Linked DNA regions of Variovorax paradoxus. The protein of the gene in region 1 interacts with the protein of each later gene in a pairwise test. Links are inferred from orthologs where the notes say so. Each region holds a gene or a part of one and is shown on either strand. Other genes may lie near its edges.

Region 1 (16,152 bases):
ACTACGGTGGCGACTCCATCGAGATCGGCTTCAACGTGACCTACCTGATCGACGCGCTCTCGAACATGGACCAAGACATGGTCAAGCTCGACCTGGCCGACTCCAACAGCTCGGCGCTGCTGACCATTCCCGAGAACGCATCCTTCAAGTACGTCGTCATGCCGATGCGGATCTGACGAGTCAGACAACACAGCGCCTTGCGCACACGACCCGCGGCCCTCCGCGGGTTTGCGCTTTCAAGAGGCGGTGAAACGAGTTCTTGAGAGCCCGAAAAATCACGCCGACGGCGTGAGAGACAGAGGAATATCCGAATGAGTGCTGAAGAAAACAAGCCTGAAGTCCCGCACACCGAGCCGGTCTACACCCCGGAGGTCCAGGTCGTGCCGCCCGAGGTCATCGCCGCCGCCGACACCAGCTACGGCGAAGGCTCGATCACGATCCTCGAAGGGCTTGAAGCCGTGCGCAAGCGCCCGGGGATGTACATCGGCGACACCTCCGACGGCACGGGCCTGCATCACCTGGTGTTCGAGGTCGTGGACAACTCCATCGACGAGGCGCTCGCGGGCCACTGCGACGACATCGTGGTGACCATCCACACCGACAACTCCATCAGCGTCACCGACAACGGCCGCGGCATTCCCACCGGCGTGAAGATGGACGACAAGCACGAGCCCAAGCGCTCGGCCGCGGAAATCGCGCTGACCGAACTGCACGCCGGCGGCAAGTTCAACCAGAACAGCTACAAGGTGTCGGGCGGCCTGCACGGCGTGGGCGTGTCCTGCGTGAACGCGCTGAGCGTCATGTTGCGCCTGGTGGTTCGCCGCGAAGGCAAGATCCACGAACTGCAGTTCAGCCGCGGCTTCGTCCAGGACCGCCTGCTCGAGACGGTGCAGGGCGTCGAGGTGTCGCCCATGAAGATCATCGGCGACACCGACAAGCGCGGCACCGAGGTGCACTTCCTGCCGGACACCGAGATCTTCAAGGAGAACTCGGACTTCCACTACGAGATCCTCAGCAAGCGCCTGCGCGAACTGAGCTTCCTGAACAACGGCGTGCGCATCCGCCTGAAGGACGAGCGCACCGGCAAGGAAGACGACTTCTCCGGTGCCGGCGGCGTGCGCGGCTTCGTGGAGTTCATCAACAAGGGCAAGACCGTCCTGCACCCGAACTCGTTCTACGCCGAAGGCGAACGCCCGGCCGACACCTACGGCGGCATTCCGGGAACGCACATCGGCGTCGAAGTGGCGATGCAGTGGAACAGCGGCTACAACGAGCAGGTGCTGTGCTTCACCAACAACATCCCGCAGCGTGACGGCGGCACCCACCTCACCGGGCTGCGCGCCGCGATGACGCGCGTCATCAACAAGTACATCGAAGAGAACGAACTGGCCAAGAAGGCCAAGGTCGAGGTCTCGGGCGACGACATGCGCGAAGGCCTGTGCTGCGTGCTGAGCGTGAAGGTGCCGGAGCCCAAGTTCTCGAGCCAGACCAAGGACAAGCTGGTCTCCAGCGAAGTGCGAGCGCCGGTGGAAGACATCGTCGGCCGCCTGCTGACCGACTACCTGCAGGAGCGCCCGAACGACGCCAAGATCATCTGCGGCAAGATCATCGAGGCGGCCCGCGCCCGCGAAGCGGCCCGCAAGGCCCGCGAGATGACGCGCCGCAAGGGCGTGCTCGACGGCATGGGCCTGCCCGGCAAGCTCGCCGACTGCCAGGAGAAGGACCCGGCACTGTGCGAGGTCTACCTGGTGGAGGGCGACTCCGCCGGCGGCTCCGCCAAGCAGGGCCGCGACCGGAAGTTCCAGGCCATCCTGCCGCTGCGCGGCAAGATCCTGAACGTCGAGAAGGCGCGCTACGAGAAGCTGCTGACCAGCAACGAAATCCTGACCATGATCACCGCCCTGGGCACCGGCATCGGCCGCGCCGGCGCGAGCACGGCGGGCGGCGGCGCGGACGACTTCAACGTCGCCAAGCTGCGCTACCACCGCATCATCATCATGACCGACGCCGACGTCGACGGCGCCCACATCCGCACGCTGCTGCTCACGTTCTTCTACCGCCAGATGCCCGAGCTGGTCGAGCGCGGCCACATCTACATCGCGCAGCCGCCGCTGTACAAGGTGAAGGTCGGCAAGGAAGAGCAATACCTGAAGGACGGTCCCGCGCTCGACGCCTTCCTGCTCAAGGTGGCGCTGAAGGATGCACGCATCGAGACCGGCGGCGCCGGCTCGACCACGCTCGCCGGCGACACCCTGGCCGAGCTGGCGCGCAAGCACCAGGTGGCCGAGGCCGTCATCGCGCGCCTGCGCAACTTCATGGACGCCGAGGCGCTGCGCGCCATCGCCGACGGCGTGGCGCTCGACCTCGACACCACCCCGGCCGCCGAGGCATCGGCCGTGGCGCTGCAGGCCAAGCTGCGCGAGCTCAACACGACCGGCGTGCCCGCCGAGGTGAGCAGCGAGTTCGACGCCCGCACCGACAAGCCGCTGCTGCGCATCAGCCGCCGCCATCACGGCAACATCAAGAGCAGCGTGCTCACGCAGGACTTCGTGCACGGCGCCGACTACGCGGCCCTGGCCGAAGCCGCCAACACCTTCCGCGGGCTGCTGAGCACCGAAGGCGCGCTGGTCAAGCGCGGCGAGGGCGAACGCGCCAAGGAAGAGAAGGTCGACGACTTCCGCCAGGCCATGAAGTGGCTGATCGGCGAAGCCGAACGCGCCACCTCGCGCCAGCGCTACAAGGGCCTGGGCGAGATGAACCCCGAACAGCTGTGGGAAACCACCATGGACCCGAACGTGCGGCGCCTGCTGCGCGTGCAGATCGACGACGCGATCGAAGCCGACCGCGTGTTCACGATGCTGATGGGCGACGAGGTGGAGCCGCGCCGCGAGTTCATCGAGCAGAACGCGCTGCGCGCGGCGAACATCGACGTGTAGTCCGTCCGCCGGCCGCTCGGTCCGCTTCCGCGAACCTTCGCATTCATTCGAAACGCCCGGCCCCGCCGGGCGTTTTGCCTTGTGCGTCCAAAGCGCCACCGCGCCTTCGGACCGTCAAGGCCGTGAGGCAGAATCTGCGCCAATTTCGTCTGCGCACAGGACCTCTCCCATTCCCTCCAGCTTCGCCTTCTTCGAACTGACCACCGTGTCCGGCGAGACCGTCGTCACGCCGCTGGCCTTCCCCGCGATGGCATGGCTCGGCAGCAGCGCGCAGGCGATGGCGCGGCGCATGGCGCAGGCGGTGCAGTCGCACCTGGTCGACAAGGGGCGCTATCTCGAGGCGGTGCAGATCAACGACCCGCCGGTCTTCGAGCGGCACGAGATCGACATCGACATTCCCGGCGGCAGCAACCCGTTGCTGCATCCGCCGCGCCGCGTCCGCCATGTCGCGTTTCTTTCCAGCGGCCCGGCCAACACACCCTGCATCGGTTGCGTTCCGGCGCTGGGCATCGTCACGCTCGCCGAGCCGGAGCGACTGCGCGAGGCGGTGATCGAGGCGGTCGTGCTCGAGCACCGGCGCACCGGGCGGCAGGCCGACGTGCGGCGGCAGGTGGCCGCGCAATGGTTCGAGCAGGTCGAGCTGACGCAGCTGCCGCTCGACGTGGTGTTCCACAGCGCCGAGACCTTGCGCCGGCTGAAGAACGAACGCGCCGAACCGCTGCTGCCCGCGGTGGCCAACGAGATGAGCGCGAGCGCGCGCACGGCCGTCGAGTTGGACGAGCCGCTGAAGGCCATGGCGCGCGCGGCGGAAGGGCGTTTCGCGCGCAGCGTGCTGGTCGTCGGCGCCGAAGGCAGCGGCAAGACGGCGCTGGTGCACCAGTACGCGCGCGAGCGCCGCGACCGCGCCGGTGGCACACCGTGGGAAACCAGCGCGGCGCGGCTCATCCAGGGCCTCACGCGCGACGGCAGCTGGCAGCACGCGCTGAGCGGGCTGTGCCGCGAGCTGGCCGAACGCAACGTCGCGCTCTACGTGGGCCACCTGTCGGAGCTGTTCGAGGTGGGCCAGTACGAGGGCAACAGCATCAGCCTCGGCGACGCGCTGCGCGAGCCGCTGGCGCGCGGGCAGCTGATGCTGCTGGCCGAGGCCACGCCCGCCGAGCTCTCGCTGATCGACCTGCGCAGTCCCGGCTTCTCGGCACTCTTCCAGGTGGTTCGCCTGCCCGAACTGCCCGAGGCGGAGCAGGAGCGCACGATGCTCGCCGCGGTGGCCGCGCTGGCCGCCGCGCACCGCGTGGCGGTGTCGCCCGAGGCGGTGTCCGAACTGATCGCGCTGCAGCGCCGTTTCTCGCCCTACTCGGGCTTTCCGGGCAAGGGCATCCGCTTCTTCGAGGAACTGATCCTGCACGCGCGAGGCCATCGCGGTGACCGCGGAGGGCAGGGCGCCGACATCGGCCGCGACGAAGCGCTGGCCGCCTTCTGCGCCGAGACCGGCATGCCGCGCCGCATGCTCGACGCGCGGCTGCCGCTGTCGCTCGAGGAGGTCGACGGTTTCTTCCGGCGCCGCCTGTTCGGCCAGCCCGATGCGCTCTCGGTGGTGACCAACCTGCTGGTCGCCACCAAGGCCGGCCTGGCGCGCAGCGGCAAGCCGATCGCGTCGATGCTGCTGATCGGGCCCACGGGCGTGGGCAAGACCGAGACGGCCAAGGCCCTGGCCGAGTTCATGTTCGGCGACGCGCGCCGCATGATCCGCATCGACATGAGCGAGTACGCCGACCCGGTGGCGGTGCTGCGCCTGCTCGGCGACCTGGGCGGCGACGAAGGCGTGCTGGTCGGCGCGGTGCGGCGCCAGCCGTTTTCGGTGGTGCTGTTCGACGAGCTCGAGAAGGCGCACCCGAGCTTCTTCGACCTGCTGCTGCAGGTGCTCGGCGAAGGCCGGCTGACCGGCGGCGACGGGCTCACAGCCAACTTCTGCGGCAGCTTCGTGGTGATGACCTCGAACCTCGGCGCCGAGGTGATGCAGCGCACGCCGATGGGCCTGGGCGCGCAGCGCGGCGATCCGCGCAGCCATTTCGAGCAGGCGGTGCAGCAGGCCTTCCGCCCCGAACTCTTCAACCGCATCGACCACATCGTGCCGTTCGCCGCGCTGTCGGCCGCCGAGCGTGCGCCGATCTTCGAGCGCGAGATGGCGTTGATGCGCCAGCGCGAAGGCCTGCTCGAGCGCAACGCCGAACTCGCGCTCGACGCCGGCGTGTCCGCGCACCTGGCCACGCTGCCCGGCGATGCGCGCTACGGGGCGCGCGACGTGCAGCGCGTGCTGCGCCGCGAACTGCTGCTGCCGCTGGCGCATGCGCTGTCGCCGCATGCCTACGTGACGCCGCTGTCGGTGAAGGTCTGTCCCGGCCCGGGCGGCGCGCGCGCATTCGAGGTGCGCACCGAGCTGCTGCAGCGTCCCGTCGACAACACGCCGCTGCTCGCCGCCGACGCACTGGCCGAGGCCCGCCGCCACTGGCAGCGCGTGACCGAAGGACCGCTCTACGTGACCCTGGTGAACCAGCTGTTCCGCCTCGACCACGAACGCCGACGCCACGAGAACCGGCGCCGCCGCGCACCGCACCTGCCGCACTGGGACGGCACCGAGCACGCCGCCCGCGCGCGCGAGCTCGCTGCCGTGCAACAGCAGGCGCAGGGCCTGTTCGCGGAGATCATCGAGCTGGAAGGCCAGGCGCTGCTGGCGCTGGTCGGCGAAGCCGACGCGCCGCCCGACCTGGCCGCGTGGCGCACGCGCTTCACCGGCTTCAAGCAGCGCGCCTTCCACGCGGTGCGGCCGGACAGCAGCGTCTGCACGGTCGGTCTCTACGCCTCGCCGGCGCTGGCCGCCACGCTGCATGCCGCGTGGACCGAGGCCGCCGCACTCGCCGGCTTCGAGGTGCGCTCGCAGGTGGTGCGGCTGGGCGACGAGCCCCAGAAGCCCTCCGCGCGCGCGGCCGAGTTGCAGCAGGCGGCGGCCGAGCGGAAACGCGAGGGCAAGCCGGACGACCGTCGAGAAGACGCGAAGCAGGACGCAAAGCACGACGCGAGGGAAGAAGAAGCACCGCCCAGCCAGTACCTCAAGTTTCCGTGGCCGCAGGCCTCGGGCCGCAAGAGCCTGGTCGTCGGTTTCGAGATCGAACTCAGGGGCCCGGCGGTGTTCGACTACTTCCGCGGCGAAAGCGGCATGTGGCGCATCTGGGAAGGCGACCGCAAGTCCGACGCCTGGGTTTCCGTGCTCAACAAGACGCTCGCGGCCTTCGCCACGCCCACCAACGTGCATCGCCAGCATTTCTTCGACAGCCGTCCCGTGCACCGGGTGCTGAAGCAGGGACTGCTGGGCGCGCCGCAGGCCGACTGGCATTCGGAATTTCCCGACGCACCCGCATGGAAGCGCGTGCTCGACAACCACTTCAACGCGCTCATGGACCGCATGCTGCTCGGGGAGGAGGACCAGTGAGCGGCCAGGGCAGCCTGCGCGTTCCGGTCTTCGTCACGCACCGCAAGGAGGCGGGCTTCCGCCTGCGCTGCCTGTTCCTGCCGGAGATCGAGGCGACGGCCGTGCGCTACGAGCTGGCGCTGAACAAGCTGCGCCAGGCGGTGGTGCGCCATTTCCAGGGCACGCGCAGTTCTCGCGACACGCTCGACGAGCGCCTGTGGCTGAGCTTTTCGCCGGAGCTGCGCTTCGAACTCGTGCCGCTGGGCTTCGACAGCGGCCGGCGCTGGGTCGAGGGCGCGTTCGCCGCCGCGCACTTCAGCGTGGCCGGCCGGCGCTACGCCTGCCTGCCGCAGCTCGACGCGCTGGTGGCCGACCTGGGCGAACCGCACCTCGACAAGTCGCAGCGCACCGAGCGGCTGGTGGCCGCCATCCAGGCGTGGTTCCGCGAGCAGCGCAAGGAACTGGGCGATGCCTTCGACCCGCAGCGCTACCTGGCCTCCCCGAACGACGAGCTCGGCGAGCTCGAGCTGTCGATGCGTATCGCGCAAGGGCACTTTCCGTTCGAGAGCGGCCACGACCGGCGCAGCGCGATGCGCGACGACGGCATCGGCGACGGCCCGAGCGAAATGGCGCGCGCCGCCGTCGACCTGAACGACCTGTACCCCGACGCGCTCGCACGGGCGATCCTGCGCGACGACGCGGTCGAGGAACTGCGGCGCGCCATCTACCGCGGCGAAGGCGCCGGTGGTGCGGAGGGGGGTGCCGGCGCGATCGTGCTGGTCGGCCCGCGCGGCGCCGGCAAGACGGCGCTGGTGCACGGCGCGCTGCGCCGCCAGATCGACATCGAGACCGGCCGCGACCGCCAGCGGATGCAGAAGATCTGGCACCTCGACCCGATGCGCGTGATCTCGGGCATGAGCATCATCGGCCAGTGGCAGCGCCGCATGGCCGTGCTGCTGCAGTACCTTCAGTTCCGCCTGCGCGACGATTTCCGCATCGCGCGGCCCGACCATCTCTACTGCGACAACCTGGTCGCGCTGATGGCGATCGGCAAGAGCTCGCAGAACACGCTCACGCTGGCCGACGTGCTGCGCCCGCTGCTCGAGAAGCGCGCCTTCACCATGATCGGCGAGGCCACGCCCGAGGCCTGGCAGAAGGTGCAGCAGCGCGACCGCCGCTTCGCCGACCTGTTCCGCGTGATCCGCGTGGAGGCGCCGCCGCGCGCCACCGCCATCCGCATCGTCAACTGGCGCCGCGCCGAACTCGAGCAGCAGCACGAGTGCCGCATCGAAGCGGGCGCGGTGGCCGAACTGCTGAAGATGGAGCGCCGCTTCGCCGCCGACGAAGTGCTGCCCGGCTCGGCGATCCGCGTGCTCGACCGGCTGGCCGTGCGGCATGCGCGCGGCGAGGTCGGCCGCGCCGAGGTGCTGGCCGCGTACACGGCCACCTACCACTTCCGCGAGAAGCTGTTCTCGCGCCAGGTGGGCCTGGCGCCGGCCGAGGCGGCGGCGCACTTCGCGGCGCGGCTCATCGGCCAGGGCGAGGCGCGTGCGCAGCTGGTCGACGTGGTGGCGCTGGTCAAGTCGGGCCTTGCCGCGCCGGGCAAGCCGCTGTCGTCGCTGCTGTTCATCGGCCCCACCGGCGTGGGCAAGAGCGAGGCCGCCAAGCTGCTGGCCGATTTCCTGTTCGCCGACGAAGGCGGGCTGGTGCGCTTCGACATGAACGAGTACGTCGACGGCGACGCCACGGGCCGGCTGATCGGCGACGTGCACCGGCCCGACGGCCAGCTCACCGCCGCCGTGCGCCAGCGGCGCGCCTGCGTGCTGCTGCTCGACGAGATCGAGAAGGCGCATCCCTCGGTGCACGACCTGCTGCTGCAGTTGCTCGGCGAGGGCCGGCTGACCGACGCGATGGGCCGCACCACCGACTTCTCGCAATGCGTGGTGGTGCTCACCTCGAACCTCGGCGCGAGCGCGGCCAGCCGCCACACCGGCTTCGTGCGGCAAGCGGGCGACGTGGCCCACACCTACCGCGAGGCGGTGGAGCGTTTCTTCCGGCCCGAATTCCTGAACCGCATCGACCAGGTGGTGGGCTTCACGCCGCTGGCGGCGGACGACATCGCAACCATCGCGCGGCTGCAGCTGGATCGCGTGCTGGCGCGCGACGGCTTCGTGCGGCGGCTCACCTTCCTGAACGTGTCGGCCGAGGCGCTCGATCATCTCGCGCGGCTCGGCCACGACGAGGCGCTGGGCGCGCGCGCGCTGAAGCGCGGCATCGAGCGCGCGCTCACGCAGCCGATCGCGCAGCGGCTGGCCGCGTCGCACAGCGGCCAGCCGATGCTGCTCGACGTGGCCTTCGACGGCGTGCCGGGCGAGGGCGCTCTTGCCACGCGCGCCACCGTGCTCGACTACGCGAAGCAGCGCACGGTGGCGTTGCCCGGCGACACGGGCTCCGCCGCCGACTACCAGCGGCTCGCGGCCGCGGCCGACGCCCTGCACGACCGGCTGCGCGGCCAGCTCGATGCCGGGCCGCCCGACGCCCAGGCGCTGGCGCTGCGCGCGCTGCAGGTGCGGCTCGATCCGTTGCGCGAAGTGCTGGCGCGGCGCAGCTGGGACCTGTCGGAACGCCGCGCCGCGCCGGTGCGCGCGGTGAGGCAACTGCCGCCTCGCGCGCGCGACTGGCGCTGCATGGGCCGCCCGATGACCGACATGCTGGCCGCGCAGCACGACATCCATGAGCTGTTCGAGCAGCTGCTGGCCGGCTCGCAGCCGCTGCGCGGCGCCGATGCCGAAGCCGTGCGCTGGCAGCTCGAGATCGACCAGCTCGCGCGCCGCGCGGACAGCCTGGCGCGGCACGGCATCGAACGCATCGGCGTGGAGATCGTGCCGCTGCAGACCGGCGCGGGCGAGGCGGCCGTGAAGACCGCATGGGCCGACTATGCCGCGCTGGTCGCGCAGCTCGACCTGCACGAACTGCCGTCGCCGCGCGACGGCGTGCGCTGCTTCGAAGGCATCGGCCTGCGCGACGCGTTCGGCGGCGAGTGCGGCATCCACCTCTGGTACGTGGGCGACGACCGGCCGCTGCCGCTGGCGGTGCGGCTGCTGCCGATGGAAGACCGGGCCGATGCTTCGCCGCCGCCCCTGCCCACCGAGATCGTGCGGCTGCGCCTGGAACCGGCGCGCGCCGGCGACCACCGCTGCCTGAGCGACCTGCGCTCCGGCCGCGTGCGCAAGTTCAGCGGCCCGCTCAGCGAGGACGACTGGCGCCTGCTGCTGTGGGACGCCCGCGCCGCGCAAGACTGAGACCCACGCATGGCGACGCTTTCCTATCCCCTCGTGTGCTGGCAACTCGACGACGACGCCGTCTGCGGCATCCTGCTCGGCACCGACTACCAGGTGATCGAGCGCAGCGCGCGCCGCGTGAAGGCGGCGCTCGCCGAAACCCTGCAGCGCGAACGCGAGCGCGACGGCTACGTTCCCGAGCCCGACATCGACGACGCGCGGCTCAAGCTGGTGCACGTGTCGGTGAGCCTCGCGCACCGCACCGAGCGCGGCAACTTCCCCGAGCCCCGCGCCACCGATTTCCACGTGGCTGCCGTGTTCGGCCAGAACGAGGAAGACGGCTACGCCAAGTGCTACCTGCCGTGGCTGGACCAGAGCTTCTACTACTACGACGACGCGCAGCTGCCGGTGCTGATCGAGCACTACACCCGCGAATGCCTCGACGGCCTGTCGCCCGAGACGGCGCAGCGCTATCTCATGCCCTCGGTGCCGTGGCTCGACCAGATCGACGTGCGGCGCGACGACCGCGCCACCGGCCGGCAGCAGGTGCCGCGCCACCTGCGCGAAACCTACGAGGCGCTTTCGGCGGTGGCCGACCGGCTCCCCGAGGTCGGCGCGCGGCGCGGCCTTCATGTCTTTCCCGAGGTGGCGTGGGAGCAGGGCGCGCTGGTCGACGAGATCGCCGCCCGGCTGGCGCGCGGCGGCAACCTCCTGCTGGTGGGCGAGCCCGGCGTGGGCAAGAGCGTGGCGATCCTGGAGGCGATCCGCAAGGCGCACCGGCTCACCGCCGGCCGCGATGCGCCGCCGACCTTCTGGCGCAGCCATGCCGAGCGCCTGATCGGCCGCGCCAAGTACCTCGGCGAATGGCAGGCGCTGTGCGACCGGACCGTCGAATGGCTCGACATGGCCGACGGCCTGCTGTGGGTCACCGACTTCGTCAACCTGCTGCAGGTCGGCGGGCAGAGCCCCGAAGAGTCCATGGCCGCGTACCTGCTGCCGGCGTTGCGCCGCGGCACGCTGCGGCTGGTGGGCGAGGCCAATCCGAGCGAGCTGGAAACCGCGCGCCAGCGGCTGCCCGGCTTCATCGACTGCTTCGAGACGCTGCAACTGCCCGAGATGGACAGCCTGCGCGCGCGCCGCGTGCTGGAGCTGTTCGCGGGGCACGCGCAGGGCGCGCTGTCGGTCGAGATCGAGCGCCCGGCGCTGGACACCGGCTACCGGCTGCTGCAGCGCTACGTGCGCTACGAACGCTTTCCGGGCAAGGCGGTGCGCTTCTTCGGCGACTGCGTGCGCGAGGCGATGGCGGCGCAGTCGGGCGTGGTGACCGAGACCGCGGTCATCGTGCACTTCGCGAAAAGCACGGGACTGCCCGAGACCTTCCTGCGCGACGACCAGCCGCTGGACGACGCGCAGGTGCACGGCTTCTTCGCGCAGAAGCTGTTCGGGCAGGACGAGGCCGTCGGCCACCTGAAGGACGTGGTCTACCTGTTCAAGGCCGGCCTGAACGACCCGGCCAAGCCGATCGCCACGCTGCTGTTCGCGGGGCCGACCGGCGTGGGCAAGACCGCCGCGGCGAAGGCGCTGGCGCAGTACTTCTTCGGGGCGGGCAGGAACGGGAACGGTGCCACCGGGGCGGCGGCCGATCCGCTGTTCCGCATCGACATGAGCGAGTTCCAGCACGCTTTCCAGGTCGCGCGGCTGATCGGCACCGGCGCACGCCCCGGCAAGCTGGTGGAACACGTGCGGCAGCAGCCGTTCTCGGTGGTGCTGCTCGACGAGATCGAGAAAGCCGACCCGTCGGTGTTCGACCTGCTGCTGACGGTGCTCGACGAGGGCCGGCTGCGCGACAGCCGCGGGCGCATGACGGACTTCCGCAGCACGGTGATCGTCATGACCACCAACCTCGGCGTGCGCCACGGCGCCTCACCGGGCTTCGGCCAGGACGCCGGCCACGCCGGCGGCGGCAGCACCATTCACGACATCCGGCAGTTCTTCCGGCCGGAGTTCTTCAACCGCATCGACCGCGTGGTGCCCTTTGCGCCGCTCACGCGCGAGGCGATCGAGGCGATCGCATTGCAGGAGCTGGATGCGATCGCCCGGCGCGAGGGGCTGGTGCGCCGCGGCGTGCGGCTGGCGTTCTCGCCCGCGCTCGTCGCTTTCGTGGCGGACAAGGGCTTCAGCCCGGCCTACGGCGCGCGGCCGCTGCAGCGCGCCGTCGAGCAGCTGGTGGTGGCCGCGGTGGCACGCGCGATGTTCGGCGAGGTGCCGGACGGCACGCTGCTCAAGGTCGACATCGCGGACGCGGCCGTGGTGGTGCGGCCCGTCTCCGGCTGAAGAGCCGCCGTTACAGGCTGGCCGCGACGTTCATGTCGCGCGGCAACCGCAGCTTGGTGGCCTGCGATCCTTCCGGGCACGGGCCGTCGGAGTAGGCGGCTTCGCCGCCCGGCGTGAAGCACTTGGTCACCTCGACGACCGCCGGTGCGGCCGCCCTGGCGTGCACCACGGCGGGCGGTGACAGCGTCTCGGCAGCAACGGCGGCGACCGCGGCTGCAGGCACCTGCATGGCGGGCGCGATCGGCTCGAAACGCGGCATGTCGGGCGCCACCGGCGTCTGGCGAGCGGCCGCCACGGCTTGGTCGAACTGCATCGCGGCGTGCGCCGCGCTTTCCCGCACTAGCCCCTGGAGCGTCACGTAGAACATGAACATCGCCAGCAGTGCGACCGCCAGGCACAGCGGCCAGTAGCGCCGGTCGGGTGTTGCCGCGGCGGCGCGCACGGCGCGGCTCCTCAGCGGCGCGGCCATGCCCAGCCTCCGGACTGCAATGCGCCTGCCAGCTTCGCAACGCCGCCGGTGCCGCTGGCCGCGCGCCCGATCAGCGCCCCGCCGGCCGCGCCCACGGCGATGCGCGCCAGGAACGACCGGCTGCGGCCCGCCGCGAGCAGCAGCAGGATGCCCGCGCCGAGCACCATGAGGTGCTCGCCGGGGTAGTCGGCGCGCGCAGCGTCGACTTTCTTGAATTCGTTGATCGTCGATTCGAGGGTCATGGCCAGGCTCCTTGATTGCGTTGGTTCATTCATAGTCCGCGCCGCCATGCACCTCTGTAGGCGCGCACCATGCCCGCCGCCGGAAAGCATCCCGAAAAAGCCGCAGACCACGGCGCATCAGGGTTTATGTGAAGGTTGTGAGGAAAAGTAGCCGGGACGCGCGTCACACGGACGTCATCAGCTATGAAAACAATAGCATTCAACGCCGCTCTGCAGATCGTTCCTCGTAAACGCTATATCTAGCCCGACTCTTGCTAAGCAAAATCCCCGACGGATTTCACGTCACGCAAGTTCGAGGACACCACAGCAATGAACCCTTCGCGTCTCCGGCGGCCATTGGCCGCGCTGGTTTTGAGCGGCACAGCAGCTTTCCTCGGGGCCTTCGGCTCGGCCCATGCGTTCTCGAACCCGCCCATCCAGGTGGCACAAGGCATCGAATACATGTGCGGCGGCGCCGCGCGCGACGAGGCCGCCTTCATGGAAATGGTCTCGCCCCGCTGGGCAGCCACCATCGCGCTCGGCGTGAGCGACGGGAAGGGCGCGCAGCAAGGCGGCTTCCCGGCGCAGGCAGCGGTGGAAATCCGCCAGCGGTACACCGGCCAGCTGGTGATGGACGTGCAGACCCGGTCGCCCTACATGCTCGCGCGCCTGAACCCCGGCGCCTATGACGTGAACGTGACGCTCGGCGGCCTCACGCTGACGCAGTCGCTGGTGGTGATCGCGGGCGTGCCGGCGCGCGCCTCGTTCGTGTGGCCGTCGAACTTCGACATGGCCTCGGTGACACCGCCGCTGGCGCAGACGCTGGCGCAGAGCTCGGCCACCGCGCGCTGAGCCTTCCCGGCCGCGGCGGGGCCGGTCAGCCTTTCCTAAGCCACGCGCCGCACAGTGGCAACGTGGCTCTTCGCCACGACGAACAGGAAAGGACCCAGACCATGACTCCCCGTTTTTCATCGCGCAGGCCGGATGCAGCGAGCATGCGGCCCCTGGCGGCCGCGCTGTTGTGCGGCGCCGTCCTGCTTGGCGCGTTCTCGTCGGCGCAGGCGGCGGTGAATCCGCCGATCTACATGTCGCACGGCATCGAGTACATGAGCGGCGGCATCGGCAGCGACGAGGCCCAGCTGATGGAGACGGTCTCGCCGCGCTGGCCCGCCACCCTCGAATTCGCGGTCAAGGACAGCAAGGGCGCCGACTTCGCGGCGAACGTGCACGTCACGGTGCGCGACGGCAGCGGCACCGCGCTGATCGACAACGTGACGTCGGGCGGCCCGTTCATGGTCGCCCGCCTCGACCCGGGCACCTACGAGGTGGAAGCGCGCCTGGGCAACCAGGTGCTCAAGCAGCCGCTGCACGTGCTGCAGGGCGCCCCGGCCAAGGCGACTTTCGTCTGGCCGGCAGGCACCGACATGGCCTCGGCCGGCACGCGCGCGGTGCAGTAACGACCGCGGGACTGCGAATGCCGGTGCAGCCGGGCACCGGCGTTGCACGCGCAAACGTTTGGCCGGCGTAAACTCGAGGTGCCTCCTTGAGCTGCAACGCCCGCTATCCGGGCGCGCTGCGCTATAGAAAAAATAGCGACGCCAACGCCTTGCCGTGCCTTGAATGCACGGCACGCGCCTTGCAGATGGCGTATCCCGGGCAGTGCCCGAACCCATTGCCCCGATGCCGATCCGTCCCTTGAGCGCCCTGACCGCGCTGTTGCACGTCTACATCGCGCTGCGCCTCGTGCCAGCGCTGGCCGTGCTCACGCCCGCCTGGCCGCTGGCGCTGGTTGCGCTGGCAGTGTCGGCGTTCACCATTCCGCTGCCGTTCCTCTCGCGCCGCGACGGCGCCTCGCCGGGCACCGCACTGAAATGGATCGGCCTGATCAGCATGGGCTGGTTTTCGTCGATGTTCGTGCTGACGCTGGTGCGCGATGCCGCCCTGGGCCTGACCTGGCTGGCCGGCGTCGCCGGTGGCGTGCAGGTGCAGTGGGCGGCACTGAAACCCTGGAGCGCGCTGGCGGTGCTTGCAATGGCCACCGCCACCTCGGCCATCGGCTTCCTGAATGCGCGCCGCACCGCCAGCGTGAAACGCGTCGAGGTGCCGATCCGCGGGCTGCCGCAGGCACTCGAGGGTTTCACGATCGCACAGCTCAGCGACATCCACGTCGGGCCGACCATCCGCAACACGTACATCCAGCGCATCGTCGACGCGGTCAACCGCCTGGGCGCGGACGCCATCGCGATCACCGGCGACCTCGTCGACGGCACCGTGGCCGAACTGCGCGAGCACATCGCGCCGCTGGCCGGGCTGCGCGCGCGGCATGGCACCTTCGTGGTCACCGGCAACCACGAGTACTACGCGGGCGCGCACGCCTGGATCGACGAGCTGCGCCGGCTCGGCCTGAAGGTGCTGCTCAACGAGCACGTGGTGCTGCAGACGCGCAACGTGCGCGGCGCGCAGACCGACGAGGAGCTGTTCGAGAGCGCGCTGGTGCTGGCGGGCGTGACCGACTTCACCGCGGGCCATTTCGACGCCGCCCACGCCAGCGATCCGCACCTGGCGCTGTACGACGCCCCGCCGCTGGTGCACACGCGCGTGCTGCTGGCGCACCAGCCGCGCAGCGCGCCGGTGGCGGCCGCTGCAGGCTACCAGCTGCAGCTGTCGGGCCACACGCACGGCGGCCAGTTCTTTCCGTGGAACCTGTTCGTGCCGATGCAGCAGCCTTTCACGGCGGGACTGCATCGCCTGCACGACATGTGGATCTACGTGAGCCGGGGCACGGGCTACTGGGGGCCGCCGAAGCGCTTCGGTGCGCCATCGGAAATCACGCTGCTGACGCTGGTTCCGGCGCGGGACTGACGCGCGTCCCGCTTTCCCGCTTTCCCGCTTTCCTGCTTCCCGCCGGAAGTTCAGGCGCCGCGGTCGGCCAGCCGGCGCGCGTTCGACGTGGCGGCCGCCCGGATCGGCTCGAGGCCGTCGTTCGCGATGCGCGCCGCGATGTCGGGCAACCGGCTCGCCGCATCCACGGTGCCCGCCGCCGACTGCACCAGGGCATCGCTGTGCGCGGCCGCCTGCGCGGGCGTCACGCTGCCGGCCAGGGAAAAGAACGCGCTGGTGCTCTGCAGCCATTGCTGCAGCACGCGGTTGGCCAGCGAGAGATGGCTGCTTTGCCACTGCCTGGCCATCGCCAGGCCGGATTCGCTGGCGGCGGCGAGCTTTTCCTGGCCCATCAGCTGGAATTCCGCGAGATCGTCGGCGCTGGGCGCAAGCCCGGCGCGGGCGATGCGCTCCGTGCGCATGCGGATCACCGAGCCAGAGGACAGCAGCATTTCCTGGGTCTTGAGGGCCAGCTCGAACCACTGCGCGAGTGGGCCGGCCTGGGCGAGGGTGGGGGCAGGGAACAGCATGTGAGGCAGTGGTTGTCGTGAACGAAGTCGGCCCA
Region 2 (6,510 bases), 2.0 Mb from region 1 along the record:
GCCCGACAGCTCCTTGCCCGCGATCGGGTGCGCCGGCACGAAATTGGCGAACTGGCGCTGCAGGCCGTTGCGCGCGGCTTCGATCACGTCGCCCTTGGTCGAGCCGACGTCCATCACGAGCGTGTCGGCCGAAATGCCGTGGCGGATGGCCTTGAACGTGGCTTCCGATGCGGCCACCGGCACGGCCAGCAGCACGATGTCGGCGCCCGAGACCGCCAGCAGCGCCGAAGGCGCCGCCACGTCGATCACGCCGAGCTGCCGCGCCCGTTCGGTGGTGGAGGGCGACTTGCTGTAGCCCACCACCCGTTTCACCAGCTTCGCGCGCTTCAGTGCGAGCGCGAACGAGCCGCCCATCAGGCCGCAGCCGATCAGTCCCAGTTGTTCGAACATGCTGTGCGTCTGCCTGCTGCTCAGGCCTTGACCGGGTAGGCGCCGAGCACCTTGTAGAACGCGCACAGGCCGCGCAGTTCGGCCAGGGCCGCGGCCACGTTGGGCTGCGAAGGATGGCCGTCGAGGTCGATGTAGAAGTAGTACTCCCACTGGCCGGTACGCGCAGGACGCGACTCGAAGCGCGTCATCGACACATTGTTGACCTTCAGCGGCACCAGCAGGTCGTGCACCGCGCCGGGACGGTTCGGCACCGAGACGATCAGGCTGGTGCAGTCGCGGCCCGAGGCCGGCGGCATGGCGAGCGTCTGCGGCAGGCAGATCACGGAGAAGCGGGTGCGGTTGTACGAGTCGTCCTGGATGGCATGCGCCACGATGTGCAGGCCGAAACGGGTGGCGGCGCGTTCGCCGGCCAGCGCGGCCCACGCGGGGTTGGTGGCCGCGAGGCGGGCGCCTTCTGCATTGCTCGACACGGCGCGCCGCTCGGCGTTGGGCAGGTGCTTGGACAGCCAGGTCTGGCACTGCGCCAGCGCCTGCGGGTGCGCCAGCACGGCCTCGATGCCTTCGAGCGAATTGCTGCTTCGCAGCAGGTGGTGGCGAACCAGCAGGCTGACCTCGCCGACCACATGGGTGGGCGAGTGCAGGAACAGGTCGAGCGAGCGGGTGACGACGCCTTCGGTCGAGTTCTCGACGCCGACCACGCCGTACTGGGCGCTGCCCGCCGCGGTGGCATGGAACACCTCGTCGAAGCTCGCGCAGTAGATCAGGTCCGCGGCGCCGCCGAAGTACTCGATCGCTGCCTGTTCGCAGAAGGTGCCTTCGGGGCCGAGAACGGCCACACGCTGGGGCGACTCGAGCGCCAGGCAGGCCGACATGATCTCGCGCCAGATGGCCGCGACGTGGAGGTCCTTGAGCGGACCGCCGTTCGTCTTCTGCATCTTGTCGATGACTTGTGCCACGCGGTCGGGGCGGAAGAACGGCGTGCCCTCGCGCTTCTTGACCTCGCCGACCAGCTCGGCCACGTGGGCGCGCTCGTTGAGCAGGCTGAGCAGTCGCTGGTCGAGCGAGTCGATCTGCACGCGCAGATCGGCCAGGCTCTCGGAATTGTCAGAAGAAGAGGAGGGTGGTGTGGAATCGGAGGCGGTCATCGGTGCGAGCAGCGGCTGGGCATGCGCCTAGGCATGCGATCGCTCGAATTCTCGCATGTAGGACACGAGGGCCTGCACCCCTTCCAGCGGCATGGCGTTGTAAATGCTGGCACGCATGCCGCCGACCGACTTGTGGCCCTTGAGCTGCAGCAGCCCGGTTTCGCGCGCACCCGCCAGGAAGGCCTCGTTGCGGCCTTCGTCGGCCAGGAAGAACGGCACGTTCATGCGCGAGCGGCAGCTCGCATCGATGCGGTTGGCGTAGAAGTCGGAACTGTCGATGAATTCGTACAGCAGCTTAGCCTTGGCGATGTTGCGCTGCTCCATGGCTGCCACGCCCGTGAGATCGCCTTCCCGCTGCTGCAGCAGCCACTGGAAGGTGAGTCCGGCCATGTAGATGCCCCACGTCGGCGGGGTGTTGTACATGGAATGGTTGTCGGCCACGGTCTTGTAGTTGAACGCGCTCGGGCAGATCTCGAGCGCGCGGCCCAGCAGGTCGTCGCGCACGACGACGATGGTCAGGCCTGCAGGGCCGAGATTCTTCTGGGCGCCGCCAAAGGCCAGGCCCACGCGGCTCCAGTCGACGCTGCGCGAGGCGACGTGCGAGGAGAAATCGATGACCAGCGGCACGTCGCTGCCGAGCGCGGCCAGGTCGGGCAACTGATGAAACTCGATGCCGTTGATGGTCTCGTTGGTGCATACGTGCACGTACGACGCATCCTTGGCGAGTTGCCAGCTGGCGGGGTCGGGAAGCTTGGTGTGCTGGTCGTCGGCGTTGCTCGCGGCCACGCGCGCCGTGCAGTAGCGTTGGGCTTCCTTGTGCGACTTGATGCTCCAGCTGCCGGTGATGACGAAGTCGGCGGCTTGCCCGCGCGACAGGTTCAACGGCACGATGGCGTTCTCGCCCAGTCCGCCGCCCTGCATGAACAGGACGTGAAAGTGAGAGGGAATGGCCAGCAGCGTTCGGATGTCGGCTTCGGCCTGGGTGCAGATCGCACCGAATTCCTTGCCGCGGTGGCTCATTTCCATCACGCTCATGCCGCTGCCCTGCCAGTCGAGCATTTCGGCGGCGGCGCGTTGCAGCACCGCCTCCGGCATGGCAGCCGGACCGGCCGAGAAGTTGTAAGGGCGCTTGCCGGCCGGCGTCTGCTGCTGCTGGGTCACGTTGGTCTTACTTCTTGGCTGGAGCCTTGGCGGGAGCCTTGCCTGCAGGGGCTTCGGTGGGAGCACCCAGGGCCTTGGCGACGTTCTCGTCGAGCGCGCGCATCTTGGGCTCGATGGTGCCGCGGGTTTCCGACACGAGCTTCTCGGTCAGTGCGGTCTGCATCTTCGGGTTCAGGTCCTGGTATTTCTTGCTCAGGGGCGAGTTGATCCAGGCGAGCAGCTGCTTGAGCTCGTCTTCGCTGAAGTTCTGCTCGAGCAGCGGGCTCAGGGCACCGGGAGCCAGTTGAACGGCCTTGTCGCGGACGATCGGATAGGCGTCGTCGAAGTACTTCTTCAGCTCTGCATCGGCTGCCTTGGCGGCCGATTCACGCTTGGCTTCGGGAACCTGCGTCTGCAGGTACTGCGAACCCGCCTGTGCGATCGGAGCGCTCGATTGCTCGACCAGACCGCGCGCCAGCGATTCGATGCCGGGGCGCTGGATGTCGATGAACTGCTTGATGAGCGCGGCCTTGTCCTGGGCCATTGCGGCCATCGAACTGCCAGCCAGGGCGACCGTCAGAAGTGCGAGTTTGATTTTTTTCACTGAGGATTCTCCGTTGAAGATGAGGATGCATCGTCCGCGTCCGGCTCGGATTCGCCGTTCGCGTCATTTTCGACAATGCGTTGAAGACCGCTGAGTTTGGCGCCTTCGTCGAGACCGATAAGCGTAACGCCTTGCGTTGCGCGGCCCAGTTCGCGAATTTCGGCAACCCGGGTGCGCACCAGCACACCCTTGTCAGTGATGAGCATGATCTCATCATCGGCATGAACGAGAGTGGCAGCCACGACCTTGCCGTTGCGTTCACTCTGTTGGATCGCGATCATGCCCTTGGTTCCGCGGCCATGGCGCGTGTATTCGGTAATGCTTGTGCGCTTTCCGTAACCATTTTCCGTGGCGGTGAGCACGCTCTGCTGCTCGTCTTCGGCCACCAGCATGGCGATGACGCCCTGTCCCGGGTCGAGCGACATGCCGCGCACGCCGCGGGCATTCCGGCCCAGCGGACGGACATCCTCCTCGTCGAAACGCACGGCCTTGCCACCGTCGCTGAACAGCATCACGTCATGCTTGCCGTCTGTCAGCGCCGCGCCGATCAGGTAGTCGCCCTCGTCGAGGTTCACGGCGATGATGCCGCCCTTGCGAGGGTTGCTGAACTCGTCGAGCGCAGTCTTCTTCACTGTGCCCATCGAGGTTGCCATGAACACGTACTGGTCCGCCGGGAAATTGCGCTTCTCGCCGGTCAGTGCAAGCACGACGTTGATCTTCTCGCCTTCCTGCAGCGGAAACATGTTGACGATGGGGCGCCCGCGCGATCCGCGCGAACCCGCCGGCACTTCCCACACCTTGAGCCAGTAGAGCCGGCCGCGGTTGGAGAAGCACAGGATGTAGTCGTGCGTGTTGGCGATGAAGAGCTGGTCGATCCAGTCGTCGTCCTTGGTGGCCGTGGCCTGCTTGCCGCGGCCGCCGCGCTTCTGTGCGCGGTATTCGCCCAGCGGCTGGCTCTTGATGTAGCCACTGTGCGAGAGCGTCACCACCATGTCGGTGGGCGTGATCAGGTCTTCGGTGGAGAGGTCGTAGGCGCTGTGCTCGACCTGGCTGCGGCGAGCCCCGATCTTCGACTGGCCGAACTCCTGCTTGATGGTGCCGAGCTCTTCGCCAATGATGGTCGAGACGCGTTCGGGCTTGGCGAGGATGTCGAGCAGGTCGTCGATCTCTGCCATGACATCCTTGTATTCGGCAACGATTTTGTCCTGCTCAAGGCCGGTCAGGCGCTGCAGACGCATCTGCAGGATTTCCTGGGCCTGCGTATCCGAGAGGCGGTAGAGTCCGTCGCCGCCCATGCCGAACTCGCGCTCCAGGCCTTCGGGACGGTAGTCGTCGGCGTTGACCACGCCGCCATCGGCGCGCGAACGCGTGAGCATCTCGCGCACCAGTTTGCTGTCCCAGGCGCGCGTCATGAGCTCGGCCTTGGCCACCGGCGGCGTCGGCGATTCGCGGATGATGCGAATGAACTCGTCGATGTTGGCGAGCGCCACCGCCAGGCCTTCGAGCACGTGGCCGCGTTCGCGGGCCTTGCGCAGCGTGAAGACGGTGCGGCGCGTGACCACTTCACGGCGATGCTGGAGAAAGACCTCGATCAGGTCCTTCAGATTGCACAGCTTCGGCTGGCCGTCGACCAGCGCCACCATGTTGATGCCGAAGGTGTCCTGCAGCTGCGTCTGCTTGTAGAGGTTGTTGAGCACGACCTCGGGCACTTCGCCGCGCTTGAGCTCGATGACCAGGCGCATGCCCGACTTGTCGGACTCGTCCTGGATGTGGCTGATGCCTTCGATCTTCTTCTCGTGCACCAGTTCGGCCATGCGCTCCTGCAACGTCTTCTTGTTGACCTGGTAGGGGAGCTCGTCGACGATGATCGCCTGGCGCTGGCCGCGGTCGATGTCTTCGAAGTGGCACTTGGCGCGCATCACCACCTTGCCGCGGCCGGTGCGGTAGCCGTCCTTCACGCCGTTGATGCCGTAGATGATGCCGGCGGTGGGGAAGTCGGGCGCGGGCACGATTTCCATCAGTTCGTCGATGCTGGCCTGCGGATTGCGCAGCAGGTGCAGGCAGGCATCGACCACTTCGTTCAGGTTGTGCGGCGGGATATTGGTGGCCATGCCGACCGCAATACCGCCGGAGCCATTGACCAGCAAATTCGGAAGCTGGCTCGGCAACACCTTCGGCTCTTTTTCGGAGCCGTCGTAATTGTCCTGAAAGTCGACAGTTTCCTTGTCGATATCAGCCAGCATTTCGTGAGCAATTTTCGCCAGCCGGATTTCCGTATAACGCATTGCGGCCGCGTTGTCTCCATCGACAGACCCGAAGTTGCCCTGGCCGTCCACCAGCATGTGGCGCATCGAGAAGTCCTGAGCCAGCCGCACAATCGTGTCGTAGACCGACTGGTCGCCGTGCGGATGGTATTTACCGATGACGTCGCCGACGATACGGGCCGACTTCTTGTAGGGCCGGTTCCAGTCGTTGTTGAGCTCGTGCATCGCGTAGAGCACCCGGCGGTGCACCGGCTTGAGGCCGTCGCGGGCATCGGGAAGCGCTCGGCCCACGATCACGCTCATGGCGTAATCGAGATAGCTGCTGCGCATTTCCTCTTCGAGACTGATGGGCAGGGTTTCTTTTGCGAAGGACGTCATGAGCAAGGGGCTGGCGGCAGGAACCTTAAATTTTACGCTGTGAGGGGTGTCGCACCGCCGCAACACAAGGCGTCTATTCCGCCTCCGTCCTACGTTTCCGGGGCGCCCGGCGGCCTGTTTGCCAAAGACCCTATGGCACAATCGCCTCAACGTTTTGGGTGGTGGTCACTTAAAGCGTCCTTGATTCGCAGCGCGGCTGCGGCTTTTTCCCCAAGAGGAGAACCATGAAGAAACTGAATAAAGTGGCGATGATGTTTGCAGTCGCTGCGCTCGCCACTGCCGCCGGCGCGCAGACCCGTGTCACCGCTGCGGACGGCGGTCCTACGATCGACAACTGGCAAAACGGCACCGGCGAACTGGTCTGGAAGAACGGCACGAACGAACTGTGCTGGCGCGATGCCAACTGGACGCCTGCTACGGCTGCCGCTGGTTGCGACGGTGCTCTGGTTCCTGCTGCTCCGGCTGCTGCTGCTCCGACCCCTGCTGCTCCGGCTGCCCCGGCTGCACCGCAAGTCGCTGCCAACAAGGTGACCTTCGCTGCCGACGCCTTCTTCGACTTCGACAAGTCGGTTCTGAAGCCCGAAGGTCG

Evidence for each region.
Region 2: the proteins of gyrB (region 1) and gyrA interact in binary tests that used the Escherichia coli proteins (3 or more experiments, as listed by UniProt). The link is inferred for Variovorax paradoxus from one-to-one orthologs.

Annotation. Positions count from the first base shown.
Region 1 is NZ_LR743507.1:536,245-552,396, forward strand. Bases 1-3,136 are described here. They hold gyrB (DNA topoisomerase (ATP-hydrolyzing) subunit B), read left to right. Parts: upstream 1-311; coding sequence 312-2,936; downstream 2,937-3,136. Other genes in these bases: dnaN (DNA polymerase III subunit beta), read left to right, coding at 1-176. In the rest of the region: AACL56_RS02575 (AAA family ATPase), read left to right, coding at 3,142-6,423; AACL56_RS02580 (AAA family ATPase), read left to right, coding at 6,420-9,704; AACL56_RS02585 (AAA family ATPase), read left to right, coding at 9,714-12,017; AACL56_RS02590 (hypothetical protein), read right to left, coding at 12,028-12,486; AACL56_RS02595 (hypothetical protein), read right to left, coding at 12,471-12,728; AACL56_RS02600 (hypothetical protein), read left to right, coding at 13,038-13,559; AACL56_RS02605 (hypothetical protein), read left to right, coding at 13,661-14,164; AACL56_RS02610 (metallophosphoesterase), read left to right, coding at 14,328-15,569; AACL56_RS02615 (polyhydroxyalkanoate granule-associated phasin), read right to left, coding at 15,620-16,117. UniProt on the Escherichia coli protein: DNA gyrase negatively supercoils closed circular double-stranded DNA in an ATP-dependent manner to maintain chromosomes in an underwound state.
Region 2 is NZ_LR743507.1:2,489,211-2,495,720, forward strand. The notes cover bases 3,076-6,321. They hold gyrA (DNA gyrase subunit A), read right to left. Parts: upstream 5,922-6,321; coding sequence 3,276-5,921; downstream 3,076-3,275. Other genes in these bases: AACL56_RS11250 (DUF2059 domain-containing protein), read right to left, coding at 3,076-3,279; ompA (outer membrane protein OmpA), read left to right, coding at 6,146-6,321. Also shown: AACL56_RS11235 (prephenate dehydrogenase), read right to left, coding at 1-390; pheA (prephenate dehydratase), read right to left, coding at 411-1,535; serC (3-phosphoserine/phosphohydroxythreonine transaminase), read right to left, coding at 1,563-2,630; more of AACL56_RS11250, read right to left, coding at 2,704-3,075; more of ompA, read left to right, coding at 6,322-6,510. UniProt on the Escherichia coli protein: A type II topoisomerase that negatively supercoils closed circular double-stranded (ds) DNA in an ATP-dependent manner to maintain chromosomes in an underwound state.